2 regions of the Cellulomonas fimi ATCC 484 genome follow, and region 1 is predicted to be linked to the other one. Evidence: riboswitches for the same ligand, from Rfam matches in the RefSeq annotation. Region 1 holds a riboswitch; the other holds the start of a gene.
The links. Region 1 has a riboswitch for S-adenosylmethionine ahead of CELF_RS16170 (aminotransferase class V-fold PLP-dependent enzyme). Riboswitches for the same ligand answer to the same signal wherever they lie in the genome.

Region 1 (7,444 bases):
ACGCCGCGCTGGACGTCCTGCGCGACCGCCGTCATGGTCGTCTCGAGCCCGAAGGCCATGGTGACGGCGAGCATCCCGGGGAACAGGAACTCGACGTAGCCCCCGGGGACGTCGATCGCGCCGCCGAGCAGGTACCCGAACATGAGGAGCAGCAGCAGCGGGAACGCGAGCCCGATGAGCAGGTCCCAGGGCTGGCGTCGCCAGTGCCCGAGGTCGCGCAGGGTCACGGTCCACGCGTCGCGCAGCGCCCAGCCGGGTCCGCCGGGGGGCACGCGGGTCGGGCGGCGGGCGACGGTGGTGGTGGTCGCGGTCATCGGGAGACCTCCTCGCTGGGCTCGGTGACGGGACGGGGGGCGGTCGGTGCCGTGAGGTGCAGGAAGGCCTCGTCGAGCGTGGGGCGTCGCAGGGCGACGTCGTCGACCGCCACGCCCGCGTCGTCGAGCGTGCGCACCACGTGGGTCAGCGCGGCGACGCGGTCGGCGACCGTCGCGGTGACCCGGCGGGTGTCGAGCTCGGTCTCGACGTCGCTGCCGACGGCGTCGAGCGCGGTGCGGGCGGCCGCCAGGTCGGCCTCGTGCCGCACGACGACGTCGAGCCGGTCCTGCCCGATCGACGCCTTGAGCGCGTCGGGCGTCCCCCGGGCGACGAGCCGCCCGCGGGCCAGCACGCTGACCTGCGACGCGAGCTGGTCGACCTCCTCCAGGTACTGCGTCGTCAGCAGGACCGCCGTCCCGCCACGGACGAGCTCGCGGACCGCCTGCCACACCTCGCGGCGGCCGCCCGGGTCGAGCCCGGTGGTCGGCTCGTCGAGCAGGAGGACCTCGGGGTCGAGCACGAGCCCGGCGGCGAGGTCGAGCCGGCGACGCATGCCGCCCGAGTAGGTCGCGACGGGCCGGTCGGCGGCGTCGACCAGGTCGAACCGCTCGACCAGCTCGTCGGCACGGCGCCGCGCCTCCCGGGTCCCGAGGTGGGAGAGGCGCCCGAACATCACGAGGTTCTCGCGCCCGCCGAGGATCTCGTCGACGGCGGCGTGCTGACCGACGAGCCCGACGCGGCGCCGCACCTCGCCGGCCTCGCGGACGACGTCGAACCCGGCGACGTGCGCGGTGCCGCCGTGCGGGGCGAGGAGCGTGGCGACGATCCGGACGGTCGTCGTCTTGCCGGCGCCGTTGGGGCCGAGCAGCGCGTGCACGGTGCCGGGCTCGACGTCGAGGTCGAGGCCGTCGAGGACGGTGGTGTCGCCGTAGCGACGTGTGAGGCCGCGGGCGCGGACCGCGAGGTCCGGGCGGGCGGGGGAGCGGGTGGACGAGGGCATGGGTGGCCTCCTCGGTGGTGGACGCTTATCGTACAGCGTACGACAACAACGCACGGCCGTCACCATCCGTTCCCGCCGGGGAGGATGAGCGCATGAGCGAGCACACCGGGACCGGCGACCCCGCGCGGAGCATGGCCCTCCTGTGGCGCACCGAGGAGCCCGCGGCGCCCCGCGGCCGGGGTGCCGCCGCGGGGCTGTCCGTCGACCGCGTCGTCCGCACGGCCGTCGCGCTCGCCGACGCCGAGGGCCTCGCCGCGCTGTCGATGCGCCGCGTCGCGAGCGAGCTCGGCGTCGGTGCGATGACGCTCTACACGTGGGTCCCCGGCAAGGGCGAGCTCGTCGACCTCATGGTCGACGACGTGCTCGGCGAGGTCGTCGACGCGCTCGGTGGGCTCGCCGCGCCCGCCCCGCCCGCCGGGCCGGACGGCTGGCGCGACCGGCTCGGGGCCGTCGCCCGCGCCAACTGGGCGGTGCACGAGCGGCACCCGTGGCTGCTGCAGGTCGCGACCATGGGCCGCCCGCCGCTCGGCCCCAACGTCATGGCCAAGTACGAGGTCGAGCTCCGCGCCGTCGACGGGACCGGGCTCGACGAGGTCACGATGGACGCGGTCGTCACGCTCGTCGACGGGTTCGTCGCCGGCGCCGCGCGCGGTGTCCTCGACCGCGCGCAGGCCGAGCGCCTCACCGGCATCAGCGAGGAGCAGTGGTGGGCGGCGACCGCCCCGTACGTCGACCAGGTCTTCGACCCGGCCGCCTACCCGACGGTCGCGCGCGTCGGGCCGGTCGCGGGCGAGGCGAACCAGGCCGCCTACGACCCGTACCGGGCGTTCGAGTTCGGCCTGGCCCGCCTCCTGGACGGCATCGCCGTGCTGGTCGACGCCGCGCCCCGGGCGTGAGCGTCGGCCGGTCGTCCCGCGCGAGCACGGCCCTGCGGTCCGCGTGATTGCCGCGCGGGCCCGGGGCGCGTGCTCGTCTCACGCGACGCGTGGGCGCGGTGCGCCGGCTTCCCGGGCGTCGTGGCGATCAGCGACTGACGGGCGGTCGCTCGACCGGCGTCACAGCGCGTGGTCGAGCGCCTGCGCGAGGTCCTCACGCAGGTCCTCGACGTCCTCCAGGCCGACGGACAGGCGGACGGTCGACTCGGCGATCCCGACGGCGGCGCGGCCCTCGGGGCCGAGCTTGCGGTGGGTCGTCGTCGCCGGGTGCGTGACGATGGACTTCGCGTCGCCGAGGTTGTTCGAGATGTCGACGACCCGCAGCGCGTCGAGGAACGCGAACGTCGACTTCTTCGCGACGTCGGGGGTCGCGCCCTCGGGGACCCGCAGGTTCAGCGTGACGACGGTCCCGCCGCCCGTCTGCTGGGCGCGCGCGAGCTCGTGCTGCGGGTGCGACGGCAGGAACGGGTAGCGGACGGACGCGACGGCCGGGTGCTGCTCGAGCCAGCCGGCCAGGTCGAGCGCGGAGGCGGCCTGGTGGCGCACGCGCAGCGACATCGTCTCCAGCCCCTTGAGCAGCACCCACGCGTTGAACGGGGAGAGCGACGGGCCGGTGTTGCGGATGAGCGTCTGCACGGGGCCGCGCACGTACGCGGCGGAGCCGAGGATCGCGCCGCCGAGCACGCGGCCCTGGCCGTCGATGTGCTTGGTCGCGGAGTAGACGACGACGTCGGCGCCGAGGTCGAGCGGGCGGGACAGCACGGGCGTCGCGAAGACGTTGTCGACGACGACGGTCGCCCCCGCGGCGTGCGCGAGGCGCGACACGGTCGCGATGTCGACGAGGTCCTGCATGGGGTTGGACGGCGTCTCGAAGAACACGACGTCGGCGGGGGTGGACAGCGCCTCCTCCCACTGGGACGACACGTGCCCGTCGACGTAGTCGGTCCGCACGCCCCACGCCGCGAGGATCTCGTCGAAGATCACGACGCTCGACCCGAACAGGGCCCGGGCGGCGACGACGCGCGAGCCCTGCCGCACGAGCGCGGCGAGCGCGGTGAACACCGCGGACATGCCGGTCGCGGTCGCGTAGGCGGCCTCGGCGCCGTCGAGGAGGCGCAGGCGCTCCTCGAACGTCGACACGGTCGGGTTGGAGTAGCGGGAGTAGAGGAACCGGTCGACGTCGCCGGCGAACGCCGACTCCGCCTGCGCGGCGGAGTCGTAGACGTACCCCTGCGTGAGGAACAGGGCCTCGGACATCTCCTGGAACTCGGAGCGCACGAGCCCGCCGCGCACGGCGAGCGTGTCCGGGCGCAGCGTGGAGCGGTCGACGGACCGGTCGTCCCAGTCACCGGGGCCGGGCACGCGGCCGGGTGCGGACCCGCTCACAGCGTGGTCCAGGGCAGGCCCTCGGCGCGCCAGCCCACGTGCCCGCGCTGCCCGTCGGGGCCGACGTCGCCCTCGAACCCGCGCAGCACGTTGTACGCCGGGCCGAACCCGGCGGCGGTCGCGGCCTGCGCGGCGGCGACGGAGCGCACGCCGGAGCGGCACAGGAAGACGACGGGCCGCTCGTCGCCCGGCGTGAGCCCTGCCTGGGCGAGCTCGTCGACGAACCGCGGGTTGAGGCCCTGCGGGGTCGTCCACTGGACGAGCGCCGCGCGGCCGCCGAGGTCGCTCGCGTCGGGGACGCCGATCGTGCGCCACTCGCCCTCGGTCCGGACGTCGACGAGCAGCGCGCGCTCGTCCGACGCGAGCAGGTCCCACGCCTCCTGCGGGGTCAGGTCACCGGCGTAGCCCATGCGTTCCTCCATCGGTCCTGGCGGTAGCACCCTCGCCCGGGCGGGCCCGGGGGGTTGCTGCGGCGTCGTCGAGCCAGATCTCTCGGCCGCTCTGGATGGTTGCCGCGATGCTACGCGCGCTCGCGCCGCCGTGGTCAAGGGGCGGACACGACGTCCCGTCATACGAGACACGCCGTCGCTCTCGTTGACAGTCCCGCGGCCGTCGGAAACCCTCGTCGTCAGGTCATGAGCGCCAGCGCGAAGCCCCGGCTCGCTGGCCGGCAACCCTCCTCCGCGGTGGGGTGCCCCGGGTGACGACCAGGCCGACCGCCGCCCGGCGGACGGCAAGCGCGGGGACCGCCGTCGGTGCGGCTCCCACGGACCGTGAGGAGCACCATGACCGCCACCGCCGAGCACGCGTCCTGTGCCGAGGTCGACGCCGTGCCCACGTCGTCGACCCGCGAGCCCGTCGCCGCCCTGCTGCCCGTCGTCGGGGCGGACACCACCGTCCCGCTCGTCGACGGCACGCAGCGCACGTACGCGAACCTCGACTACGCCGCGAGCGCCCCTGCCCTCGAGGCCGTCGCCGCGCGCGTCACCGAGGTGCTGCCGCTGTACGCGTCGGTGCACCGCGGCGCCGGCTACCTCTCGCAGGTCTCCACCGCGCTCTACGAGTCCGCCCGGCAGACGATCGCCCGCTTCGTCGACGCGCGTCCCGACGACGTCGCGATCGTCACGCGGAACACCACGGACTCGCTCAACCTGCTCGCGGGTGTCGTGCCCGACGGCGGGCGCGTCCTCGTGCTCGACATCGAGCACCACGCGAACCTCCTGCCGTGGGTCGAGCAGTCCGGCCGCGGTGCCACGACGATCCTGCCCATCGCGTCCACCGTCGCCGGCACGCTCGACGCGCTGCGCGACGAGCTCGCCCGCCAGCCGTACGCGCTGCTCACGCTCACGGGCGCGTCCAACGTCACGGGCGAGGGCCTGCCCGTCGAGGAGGTCGTCGCGCTCGCGCACGCCGTCGGCACGCGTGTCGCCGTCGACGGGGCGCAGCTCGTGCCGCACCGCGGCTTCTCGCTCGCCCGCACGGGGGCCGACTACGTCGCCTTCTCGGGCCACAAGACGTACGCGCCGTTCGGGGCCGGGGCGCTCGTCGGCCGCCGTGACTGGCTCGACACGGGCACGCCGCACCTCGCCGGCGGCGGGGCGGTGCGGGACGTCCGCGCCGACCGCACGGTGTGGCAGCCCGCACCCGCCCGCCACGAGGCGGGGTCCCCGAACGTGCTCGGCGCGATCGCCCTCGCGGAGGCCTGCGACCGGCTCGCCGCGCTGCCCGCGGGGACGCTCGCCGCGCACGAGGACGCCCTGCGGACCCGCCTGCTCGACGGGCTCGCGACGATCGACGGCGTCGAGGTCGCCCGCATCTGGCCCGACTCCGCCGACCCCGTCGGGGTGCTCACGTTCACCGTCCCCGGGCACGACCCGGGGCTCGTCGCCGCGTACCTGTCGGCCGAGCACGGCATCGGCGTGCGCGACGGCCGGTTCTGCGCGCACCCGCTGCTCGCGCACCTCGGCGCCTCGGGCGGGGCTATCCGCGCGTCGGTGGGGGTCGGGACGACGAGCGAGGCGGTCGACCGGCTCGTCGTCGCGCTGCGGCAGTACCTGGCTCACGGCCCGTCGTCCCGGTACGAGGTCGTGGACGCCTGCTGGACGGTCGTCGACGACACCCGCCCGCTCGTCCAGGTGCACGGCCTGGACGCGCTCGCCGCGACGGCGGCGGCCGCGTGCGGTCCGGCGCTCGACGACTGAGGCCCGGCCCGGACCGGCCCGCGGCCCGCCGAGGCCGGGACCGTCAGGCGGGGAAGCGGCGGTTCCGGGCCCAGCGGTCCCACGGGCCGACGTGTGCCGCGACACCGTGCGCGTGCAGCCGCGCCACGGTCCGTCCGAGCGCGCCGACGACCTGACCGCGGATCCGGTCGGCGCGCAGCGTGCGGATCCCGACCTCGATCTCGGACCCGTCGGGCCCCTCGCCCAGCACCCGCACCGTCAGGACGGGGCCGGAGAACAGCTCGACCGGCTCGAGGAGCTGCAGGAGGCTCAGGGCGAGGTGCGCGCTGCCGCGAGCCGTGAACGAGCCGTCGGGGGCGACCCGGACGCGCATCCGCGCGGCACGCAGCTCCTGCGCCAGCACCTCCATGACGCCGCCCGGGGGTGCGGCGACGTGCAGCGTCGTGACCGGTGACCCGAGCAGCAGCGGCCACGGCTGCACGACGGGCGGCGGCGCGCCCGTCACGCGGTCGCCTCCGGCTGGCCCAGCACCTGCTGCGTGCGCACGAGCACCGGGCACGACACGTCGACCGCCACGCCACCTCCTTCGTCAGGCGGGACGCTACCGGTCACCGGTCACCGGTCAGCCGACGACGATCCCCAGGTGCGCCGCGACCAGCGGGGCGAGGTCGAGCAGCTGCTCCTGCGTGACACGTGCGCCCCGCAGGCCGTCGAGCCCGTCGATGCGCCGCAGGCCGCCCACGCCGCGCAGGTCGACGTCCTCCAGGCGCGCCCCGGAGACGTCGATCCGCCGCACCCGGCAGTCCTCGAGCGTGACGCGCCGGGCCGTGACGCGGGCCAGGTCGAGCTCGTCGACGACCACGCCGACGAGCGTGACGTCGGTGAGCCGTGCGTCGCGCAGGTTGAGGTAGTCGACCTTGCCGCCGTGCAGCTCGACGCGCGTCCACTCCGACCCGTGCGCCTCGACCGCACCGAGCCGCGACTCCTGCCACCGGCAGTCGAGCCACGTCGTCGACACCGCCGAGAGCATCCCCGCGCGCACCCGTGTCCAGGTCGTGTCCGACGCGCGCGTGCCGTCGAGCCGCACGTCGTCGAACGAGCAGTCCGTGAACGTGCACTCGATGATCCGGGAGTGCGAGCCGTCCTGGCCGTCGAGCGTCTCACCGGTGACGTCGAGGGCGTCGAGGTCACCGTCGCGTTCGAGGTGCGGAACCATGCGAGCCACCCTGCCAGACGTGACAGGGTGGCGGGCGTGCTGCACGACGTCGCCCTCGACGGCCATGGTGTCCGCCTCGTCCCGCTCGACGCGTCCGACGCGGACGGGCTGGCCGCGTTCGTCGACGCGCGCGTCTGGGCGGGCATGTCGTCGCCGCTGCCCGTCGGTGCCGACGCGTGGCGCGCCGAGGTCGAGCGGGCCCGGGCCACCCCCGGGCGGCTCGCGTTCGCGGTGCTCGACGCGCAGACGGGCGAGGTGCGCGGCAGCACCTCGTTCTACGACTGGGACCCGTACGTCCGGCGCGTCGAGGTCGGGCACACCTACTACGCGCCGCGCTGGTGGGGCACGTCGAACAACCCGGCGTGCAAGCTGCTGCTCCTCACGCACGCGTTCGAGACGTGGGGCTGCGCAC
Region 2 (7,444 bases), 2.0 Mb from region 1:
ACGCGGCGGTGCACGTCGTCGTGGCGCAGGTCGAGGGTGCTCATGCGGTCCTCCGCTCGGTCCGCGTGCCGGTCGGCGTGCGCTCGCCCGCCTCGACGGCGAACGGCAGGTGGTTGCCGAGCACCGGCGAGGGGCACGTGCCGAAGTCCGTGAACGCGTAGGGCAGGTTGAGCGTGCGGTTGAGGTCGAGCCGCAGCGTCGTCGCCCCGTCGGCCGTGCGGGCGGTGTGCAGCACGCGCCAGCCGGCGACGTCGTCGGCCTCGTCGGAGAACAGCAGCGCGACGCCGTCGGTGCCGGGCGCCTCCACGAGACGCAGCGTGCGGACGGTGCCGCCCCGCTCCACGTCGACCTCCCCGACCACGGTCGCGTCGTGCACGAGCCCGGGCTGCGCCGCACCGACGACGACCTGCTGCGGCGCGTCGTACCAGCGCACGGGCGCGTCGAGCACCCAGGACTCGTCGTACGGGAACGTCGGCACGCCGGTGAACCGGCCCCGCGTCGCGGCCTGCGGGTCGCGCAGCCGAAGGCCGTAGCGGCCGGTGCGCCGCACGAGCTCGACGACGACCTCGACCTCGTCGGGCGCCGCGAGCGGGTCCCGGCCGGCGGGCAGGTGGCGCGCGACGACGAGCGAGCCGTCCTCCGGCACGTGCCAGGTGCGTTCCCCGCGCACCGGTCCGTCGGCGTCGGTCAGGGCGTCGTCGTCGACCGCGAGCAGGTGCGCGCCGTCGTCGTCGGCCGACCAGAGCCCGGGCAGCCCGGGCAGGAGGCGGCGCTGCGCGCGCAGCCACAGCAGGGCGACGGGCGTGAGCCAGCCGTGCGGGGCGGTGAGGGCGCGCTCACGCTCGGCGTGCCAGGCCTCCCAGGCGGCACGTGGGTCGGTCGCCGCGCCGGCGGGCGCGCCGGAGTCGGCCGGGGCGGCCGGCGGGCGGGTGGCGGTGTCGGTCATCGTGGCGCTCCTGTCAGCCGACGGGCTGCTGGTCGAGGTGGGCGGTCGCGGCACGGCCCTCGGCCGGGCGGTCGAGCCCGAGGTGGTCGCGCAGCGTCGGGCCGGCGTACTCGGCCCGGAAGGAGCCGCGCTCCTGCAGCAGCGGCACGACCGTCGCCAGCACGTCGTCGAGACCGTGCGGCGTGAGGTGCGGCACGAGGATGAAGCCGTCGCTCGCGTCCTGCTGGACGTAGCGGTCGATCTCGTCGGCCACGTGCGTGGGCGTCCCGACGAACCCGCCCCGGCTGGTCACCGCGATGACGAGGTCGCGGATCGACAGGCGCTCGGCCTCGGCCCGCGCGCGCCACGCGGCGACCACGGGGCGCGGGTCCTTGACGTGCCGCACGCGGCCCCGCGTGATGTCGGCGTTGCCGACGTCGGGCTCCACGTCGGGCAGGGGCCCGTCGGGGTCGTAGGCGGTGAGGTCCACGCCCCACACCTGCTCGAGGAACGCGATCGCGCCCGGGCCGGAGACCTGCTGGCGCCGGATGACGCGCGCCCGCTCGGCGGCGTCCTCGGCGGTGTCGCCGAGCACGACGCTCGTCGCCGGCAGGATCTTCAGCGAGTCCTCCCGGCGGCCGAGCGCGGGCAGCCGGTCCTTGACGTCCCGGTAGAACGCCCGGCCGTCCTCGAAGGTCGAGTGCATGGAGAACACGACGTCCGCGGTCGCGGCGGCGAAGTCGCGACCCTGCCCGGAGTCGCCGGCCTGGAAGAGCACCGGGTGCCCCTGCGGGCCGCGCGGCGTCGGGAACGTGCCGCGCACCTGGAAGTGCGGGCCGACGTGCTCGACGTCCCGCAGGAACGCACCACCCTCGCGGTCGCCCAGCACGGCGTCGTCGTCCCACGAGTCCCAGAGCGCGCGGGCGACCGCGACGAGCTCGGCGGCCCGCTCGTAGCGCTGCTCGTAGGGCAGGAAGCCGCCGCGGCGGAAGTTCGCACCGGTGAACGCGTCGGGCGACGTCACGAGGTTCCACGCGGCGCGCCCGCCCGAGAGCACGTCGAGCGTCGCGAACTGCCGCGCGACCTCCCACGGCTCGTTGAACGTCGTGTTGATCGTGCCGACCAGGCCCAGCCGGTCGGTCACGGCCGCGAGCGCGGCGAGCACGGGCAGGGTGTCGGGCCGCCCGACGACGTCGAGGTCGAAGATCTCGCCCTTGTGCTCGCGCAGGCGCAGGCCCTCGGCGAGGAAGAAGAAGTCGAGGCGCGCGTCCTCGGCCGAGCGGGCGAGGTGCTCGAACGACGCGAAGTCGATCTGGCTGCCCGAGTCGGGCTCGGTCCAGACGGTGGTCGAGTTGACGCCCGGGAAGTGCGCGCCGAGGTGGACCTGCTTGCGGGGGACGGTCATGGCGCGGCTCAGGCGATCGCGGAGGCGTAGCGGGAGGCGGGGCGCGCGAGCCCGAGGGTGTCGCGCAGCGTCGTGCCGGGGTAGGTGTCGCGGAACGCTCCCGCGGCGCGCAGCAGCGGGACCACCTCGTCGGCGATGCCGTCGACGTCGGTGTGCAGCGCGGCAGGCCGCAGCACGAACCCGTCGACCGCGCCCGTGACCGTCCAGTCCTCGACGGTCGCCGCGAGCTCCGCGGCCGTCCCGACGTGCGCGTACCCGTCGGGTCGGCGTGCGTCGCCGGCGAGCGCGTCGAGCAGGGCCAGGCGCTCGCGTGCCGCGGCGGCGGTCCCGCCCAGCACGACGAGCACGTCCGCGAGGACCCGGATCTCGTCGGGGTCGCGCCCGACGGCCGCGGCGGCGGCCCGGATCTCGGCGCGCTGCACGGCGGCGTCCGCGCGGTCGGTCACGGCGATCCGGACGACGTCCGCCTGGTGCGCGGCGAAGGCACGCGCGGGCGACGAGGTCGCACGCACGACGACGGGCGGCTGGCCCTGCGGCGAGCGCGGTGTGATCGACGACCCGCGCACGACGAACCGGACGCCCTCGTGGTCGATCCGGTGGATCTTGTCGCGGTCGACGAACCGGCCGGTCGCGACGTCGCGGATCTCCGCGTCGTCCTCCCAGCTGTCCCAGAGCTTGCGCACGACGTCGACGGCCTCGTCGGCCTCGGCGACCGCGTCGGCCTCGTCCTGCACCTGCTTGCGTCCGAAGGCCGCGGTGACCTGCGGCGACGTCGACCAGGCGACCTGCCAGGCGGCGCGCCCGTGGCTGACGTGGTCGATCGTCTGCAGCGCCTTGGCGACGTGGAACGGCTCGGTGTGCGTGGTGTCGACCGTCGCGACCAGCCCGATGCCCGCGCTGCGGGGGGCGAGCCGCGCCGAGACGAGGGCCGCGTCGAGCCGCCCCCGCAACGTGGTGTTGCGGCTCGTGTGGAGCGCGAACGCGTCGTCGAACAGGACGAAGTCGAGCGTCGCGCGCTGCGCGGTGTCGACGAGCTCGCGCAGCCGCTCGGGGTCGAAGAGCCGGTGCGGCTCCGACCCGGACGTGCGCCACGCCTCGGGGTGCGGGCCGGCGTCGGAGAGGTCGAGGCCGAGGTGGGTGCTGCGGGGAGAGACGGTCATGGGGGTGCCATCCGTTTCGGGGTGCGCGGCGGTGCGGACGCGCGGGTGCGCGCCCGGACCGGGGCGTGGCGGGTGCGTGGGACGGGTGCGGCAGGGGCCGCGACGGCGCGTCAGCGCTCGGGCTGCGCGGGAGCCTGTGCCTGTGCGGGGGGCCGGTGGCCGGCCGGCGACGGTGTCGTCGGGGTGCTCAGCGGGCGCGACAGGAGGGCGTGCAGGGGCGACAGCGACACGTGAGGCCGGCTGCGTGCCGGGGTGCTCGCCCGCTGCTCATCGCTCTCTCCTCACGGCAGGCCCTGGGCCTGCGTCCGCGCCGTTGCCGTGGGGTCCACGGCCTGGTCGTCACCCGGGGCACCCCGCCGCGCGGGAGGGTTGCCGTCCAGCGAGCCGGGGCTTGGTGCTGGAGCTCATGACCCCGGACCCGTCGGACCCCGGTGCCGAGAACAGTAGAAAACCCGACTGGATCGGTCAACTATCTGCCGGGCGCGGCTCACATCGTGGACAGCGGTGTCCACCGCGCACGCCGGAGCCGGCCGGCACCCGTGCGGACGGCGATCCGAATACCACCCGCCCGCGCCCCTCGCCCGACATGCGAGACGCCCCTTGCGGCAGGACGATGTCGTGTGGTGACCGAAGAACCCTGGTCACCGGGTCAGGTCGGTGGTCACGAGGCCGCCGAGTCGAGAGAGGCAGTCCGATGGCTCTGTGGCTCATCCTCATCATCGCCGGCGTCGTCATGATCGTCCTCGGCGTCGCCGTCGAAGCCGCGCAGGTCCTCCTCTGGATCGGCGTCATCCTGCTCGTCGTCAGCCTCATCGGCTGGCTCGTCGGGCGCGGACGACGCGCCGTCTGACCCGACCGCCACGACCGGAGAGGAGCCCACCATGGGTCTCGACGACAAGATCGAGCACGCCGCCGAAGAGGCGAAGGGCAAGGTCAAGGAGGGCGTCGGACGCGCGACGGACGACGAGCGCCTCGAGGCCGAGGGCCGCGGCGACCAGGCGTCGGCCAACGTCAAGCAGGCCGGCGACAAGGCCGCCGACGCCGTCGACGACGTCAAGGACGCCTTCAAGAAGTAGCAGCCGCTCGGCGGGGCCCGGCCTGGGACACCGGACCGGGCCCCGCCGCGGACCGCCCGCCCACAGCCCGGCGGGGCTCCCCGGACGCGTCAGAGAGGACGCCGACGTGGCGACGCGCAACGCCGTGCAGCTCATCACCTACGCCGACCGGCTCGGCGGCGACCTCCCCGGCCTCGCGCGGCTGCTGCGCTCCGAGCCGTTCGCAGGCGCGTTCGGCGGGGTGCACGTCCTGCCGTTCTTCACGCCCTACGACGGCGCCGACGCCGGCTTCGACCCCGTCGACCACACCGCCGTCGACCCGCGGCTCGGCACGTGGGAGGACGTCCGGGACCTCGCGCGCACGCACGACGTCGTGGTCGACCTCATCGTCAACCACGTGTCGGCGCAGTCCGCCGCGTTCCTCGACGTGCGGGCGCGCGGCGACGCGTCGCCCTTCGCGCCGATGTTCCTCACGCTGTCGTCGGTGTTCCCCGACGGCGCCCGCGAGGAGAACCTCGCCCGGATCTACCGCCCGCGTCCTGGCCTGCCGTTCACGGCGCTGCGGCTCGGCGACCGGCTGCGGTACGTGTGGACGACGTTCACGCCGCAGCAGGTGGACGTCGACGTCCGTTCCGAGGCAGGCCGCGCCTACCTGACGTCGATCCTCGACGCCGTCGCCGCCGCGGGCGTCGGGCTCGTGCGCCTCGACGCCGTCGGGTACGCCGTCAAGACGCCCGGCACGACGTGCTTCATGACGCGCGAGACGTTCGCCTTCATCGAGGACTTCACCGCGCAGGCGCGCGCCCGCGGCGTCGACGTGCTCGTCGAGGTGCACTCCTACTACCGGCGCCAGGTCGAGATCGGGCGCGCCGTCGACCTCGTCTACGACTTCGCCCTCCCCCCGCTCGTGCTGCACGCGCTGTACGCGGGCGACGGAACCGCGCTGGCCGGCTGGCTGCGCGACCGCCCCCGCAACGCGGTCACGGTGCTGGACACGCACGACGGCATCGGCGTCATCGACGTCGGCCCGGACCAGACGGTCGAGCCGGGCGACGAGCCGCGTCCCGGGCTGCTGACGCCCGAGCAGGTCGACGCGCTCGTCGCGGGAATCCACGCCCGCACGGGCGGGGCCTCCGCGCAGGCGACCGGTGCGGCCGCGTCCAACCTCGACCTCTACCAGGTCAACTCGACGTTCTACGACGCGCTCGGCCGCGACGACCACCGCTATCTCGCCGCGCGCGCCGTGCAGCTCTTCACGCCGGGGATCCCGCAGGTCTACTACGTCGGCGCGCTCGCCGGCGGCAACGACGTCGACCTGCTCGCGCGGACGGGCGTCGGCCGGGACGTCAACCGGCACCACTACACCGCGCAGGAGATCGCCGCCGACCTCGCCCGGCCCGTCGTGCGCGCGCTGCTCGGGCTGTGCCGGTTCCGGAACACCCACCCGGCGTTCGACGGTGACGTCGAGGTGACGCTCGACGGGCCCGTCCTCACGCTCGTGCGCCGCGGCGTCGCGCACCCGGGAGCGTCGGCGACGCTCGTCGTCGACCTCTCCACGGGTGCCGCACGCGTGGACTGGGACGGGCCGCACGGGCGCGGCCGGACGGAGGACCTGCTCCACGCCCCGCTCGACGCCGTGGGCACCGGGGCGGCGGGCGCCGGTTCCTAGCCGGGCGCGTCACCGGGCGGTCCTCGCCGCCGCCCACGCCCCTGTGCAGGTCAGCCGAGGCGCGGGAGCACCTGGTCCTCGTCGAGGACCACACGGAACGGGTCGCCGCGCTCCGCGAGCCGGTCCAGCACGGTGCGGACCGTGAACGCGTCCGGGCGCAGCCACGGCGCGTCGAGCTCGTCCCACGTGATCGGGGCCGACACCGGCGCCCCGGCGGCGGCCCGCGGGCTGTAGGGCGCGACGAGGGTCTTGTTGATCGCGTTCTGCGTGTAGTCCAGCCGCGCCTGGCCGCCACGCTCCCGCACCTCCCAGCGCCAGCTCACGAGCTCCGGGACCACGGCGCCGACCGTGCGCGACAGACGCTCGACCCACGCTCGCGTCTCCGCGAAGTCGGGGCCCGCCGCCACCGGCACCCACACCTGGACGCCTCGACGCCCGGTGAGCTTGGGCGCCGCGCGGACGCCGAGGTGCGCGAACGCGTCGCGGTGGAGCCGGGCGAGCACGAGCACCTCGTCCCACGTGGTCGAGCCGCCCGGGTCGATGTCGACCAGCGCGTACGTCGGGCGGTGCGGGTCGGACGTGCGCGACGTCCACGCGTGCCACTCGAGAGCGCCGAAGTTGGCCGCCCACACGAGCGCCGCCGGCTCGTCGACGACCAGGTACGTCGTCGTCTCCCCGTCGTCGGCCTCCGGGTTGTCCCAGCGCGGCAGCCAGTCCGGCGCATGGGACGGCACCTGCTTGTGCCAGAAGCCGGGCCGGTCGGCGCCCTCGGGGTACCGGTGCAGGTTGAGCGCCCGCCCGCGCAGGTACGGCAGGACGACGGGCGCGATGCGCGCCGCGTACGCCAGCAGCTCACGCTTGGTGACGGGCGCCTCCCCCGGCCGGCCCGGGAACAGCACCTTGTCGAGGTTCGTGACCTTGAGCCGGCGGCCGTGCACCTCCCACGTCCCGCCCCGACCGAGCTCCGCCAGCGCGTCGAGCGCCGTCTCGTCCTGCTCGCCCACCGCTCACCCCACGGTCCGCGTCGTCCGCCGGCGCTGCCCCCGGCCCCACCAGCCTGGACGACCGTGCGCAGTGCCGCGCGACGAGCCGCGCGGGAGGTCAGCCGACGAGGACGCCCCGGCCGGGCTCCCACGCGCAGCTCGGGTCCTCCGCGAGGAGGTCACCCGTGCGCGCGTACGCCTGCGAGCGCGACCCGCCGCACACGCCCAGGAACTCGCAGCGCCCGCA

Region 2: another riboswitch for S-adenosylmethionine. It lies ahead of CELF_RS05980 (LLM class flavin-dependent oxidoreductase); the one in region 1 lies ahead of CELF_RS16170 (aminotransferase class V-fold PLP-dependent enzyme).

Annotation. Positions count from the first base shown of each region.
Region 1 is NC_015514.1:3,581,898-3,589,341, reverse strand. Features, by position in the region: gene CELF_RS16195 (ABC transporter permease) at 1-314, opposite strand, end outside; gene CELF_RS16190 (daunorubicin resistance protein DrrA family ABC transporter ATP-binding protein) at 311-1,315, opposite strand; gene CELF_RS16185 (TetR/AcrR family transcriptional regulator) at 1,408-2,211, shown strand; gene CELF_RS16180 (O-succinylhomoserine sulfhydrylase) at 2,371-3,636, opposite strand; gene CELF_RS16175 (rhodanese-like domain-containing protein) at 3,633-4,046, opposite strand; SAM riboswitch class I at 4,052-4,148, opposite strand; SAM riboswitch class IV at 4,268-4,382, shown strand; gene CELF_RS16170 (aminotransferase class V-fold PLP-dependent enzyme) at 4,422-5,837, shown strand; gene CELF_RS16165 (hypothetical protein) at 5,881-6,321, opposite strand; gene CELF_RS16160 (pentapeptide repeat-containing protein) at 6,439-7,032, opposite strand; gene CELF_RS16155 (GNAT family N-acetyltransferase) at 7,069-7,444, shown strand, end outside.
Region 2 is NC_015514.1:1,294,541-1,301,984, reverse strand. Features, by position in the region: gene CELF_RS05995 (amino acid ABC transporter permease) at 1-44, opposite strand, end outside; gene CELF_RS05990 (DUF1684 domain-containing protein) at 41-946, opposite strand; gene CELF_RS05985 (NtaA/DmoA family FMN-dependent monooxygenase) at 960-2,330, opposite strand; gene CELF_RS05980 (LLM class flavin-dependent oxidoreductase) at 2,339-3,490, opposite strand; SAM riboswitch class IV at 3,795-3,902, opposite strand; gene CELF_RS20360 (hypothetical protein) at 4,185-4,340, shown strand; gene CELF_RS05975 (CsbD family protein) at 4,372-4,566, shown strand; gene gtfA (sucrose phosphorylase) at 4,673-6,214, shown strand; gene CELF_RS05965 (DNA polymerase domain-containing protein) at 6,265-7,218, opposite strand; gene CELF_RS05960 (TIGR04053 family radical SAM/SPASM domain-containing protein) at 7,316-7,444, opposite strand, start outside.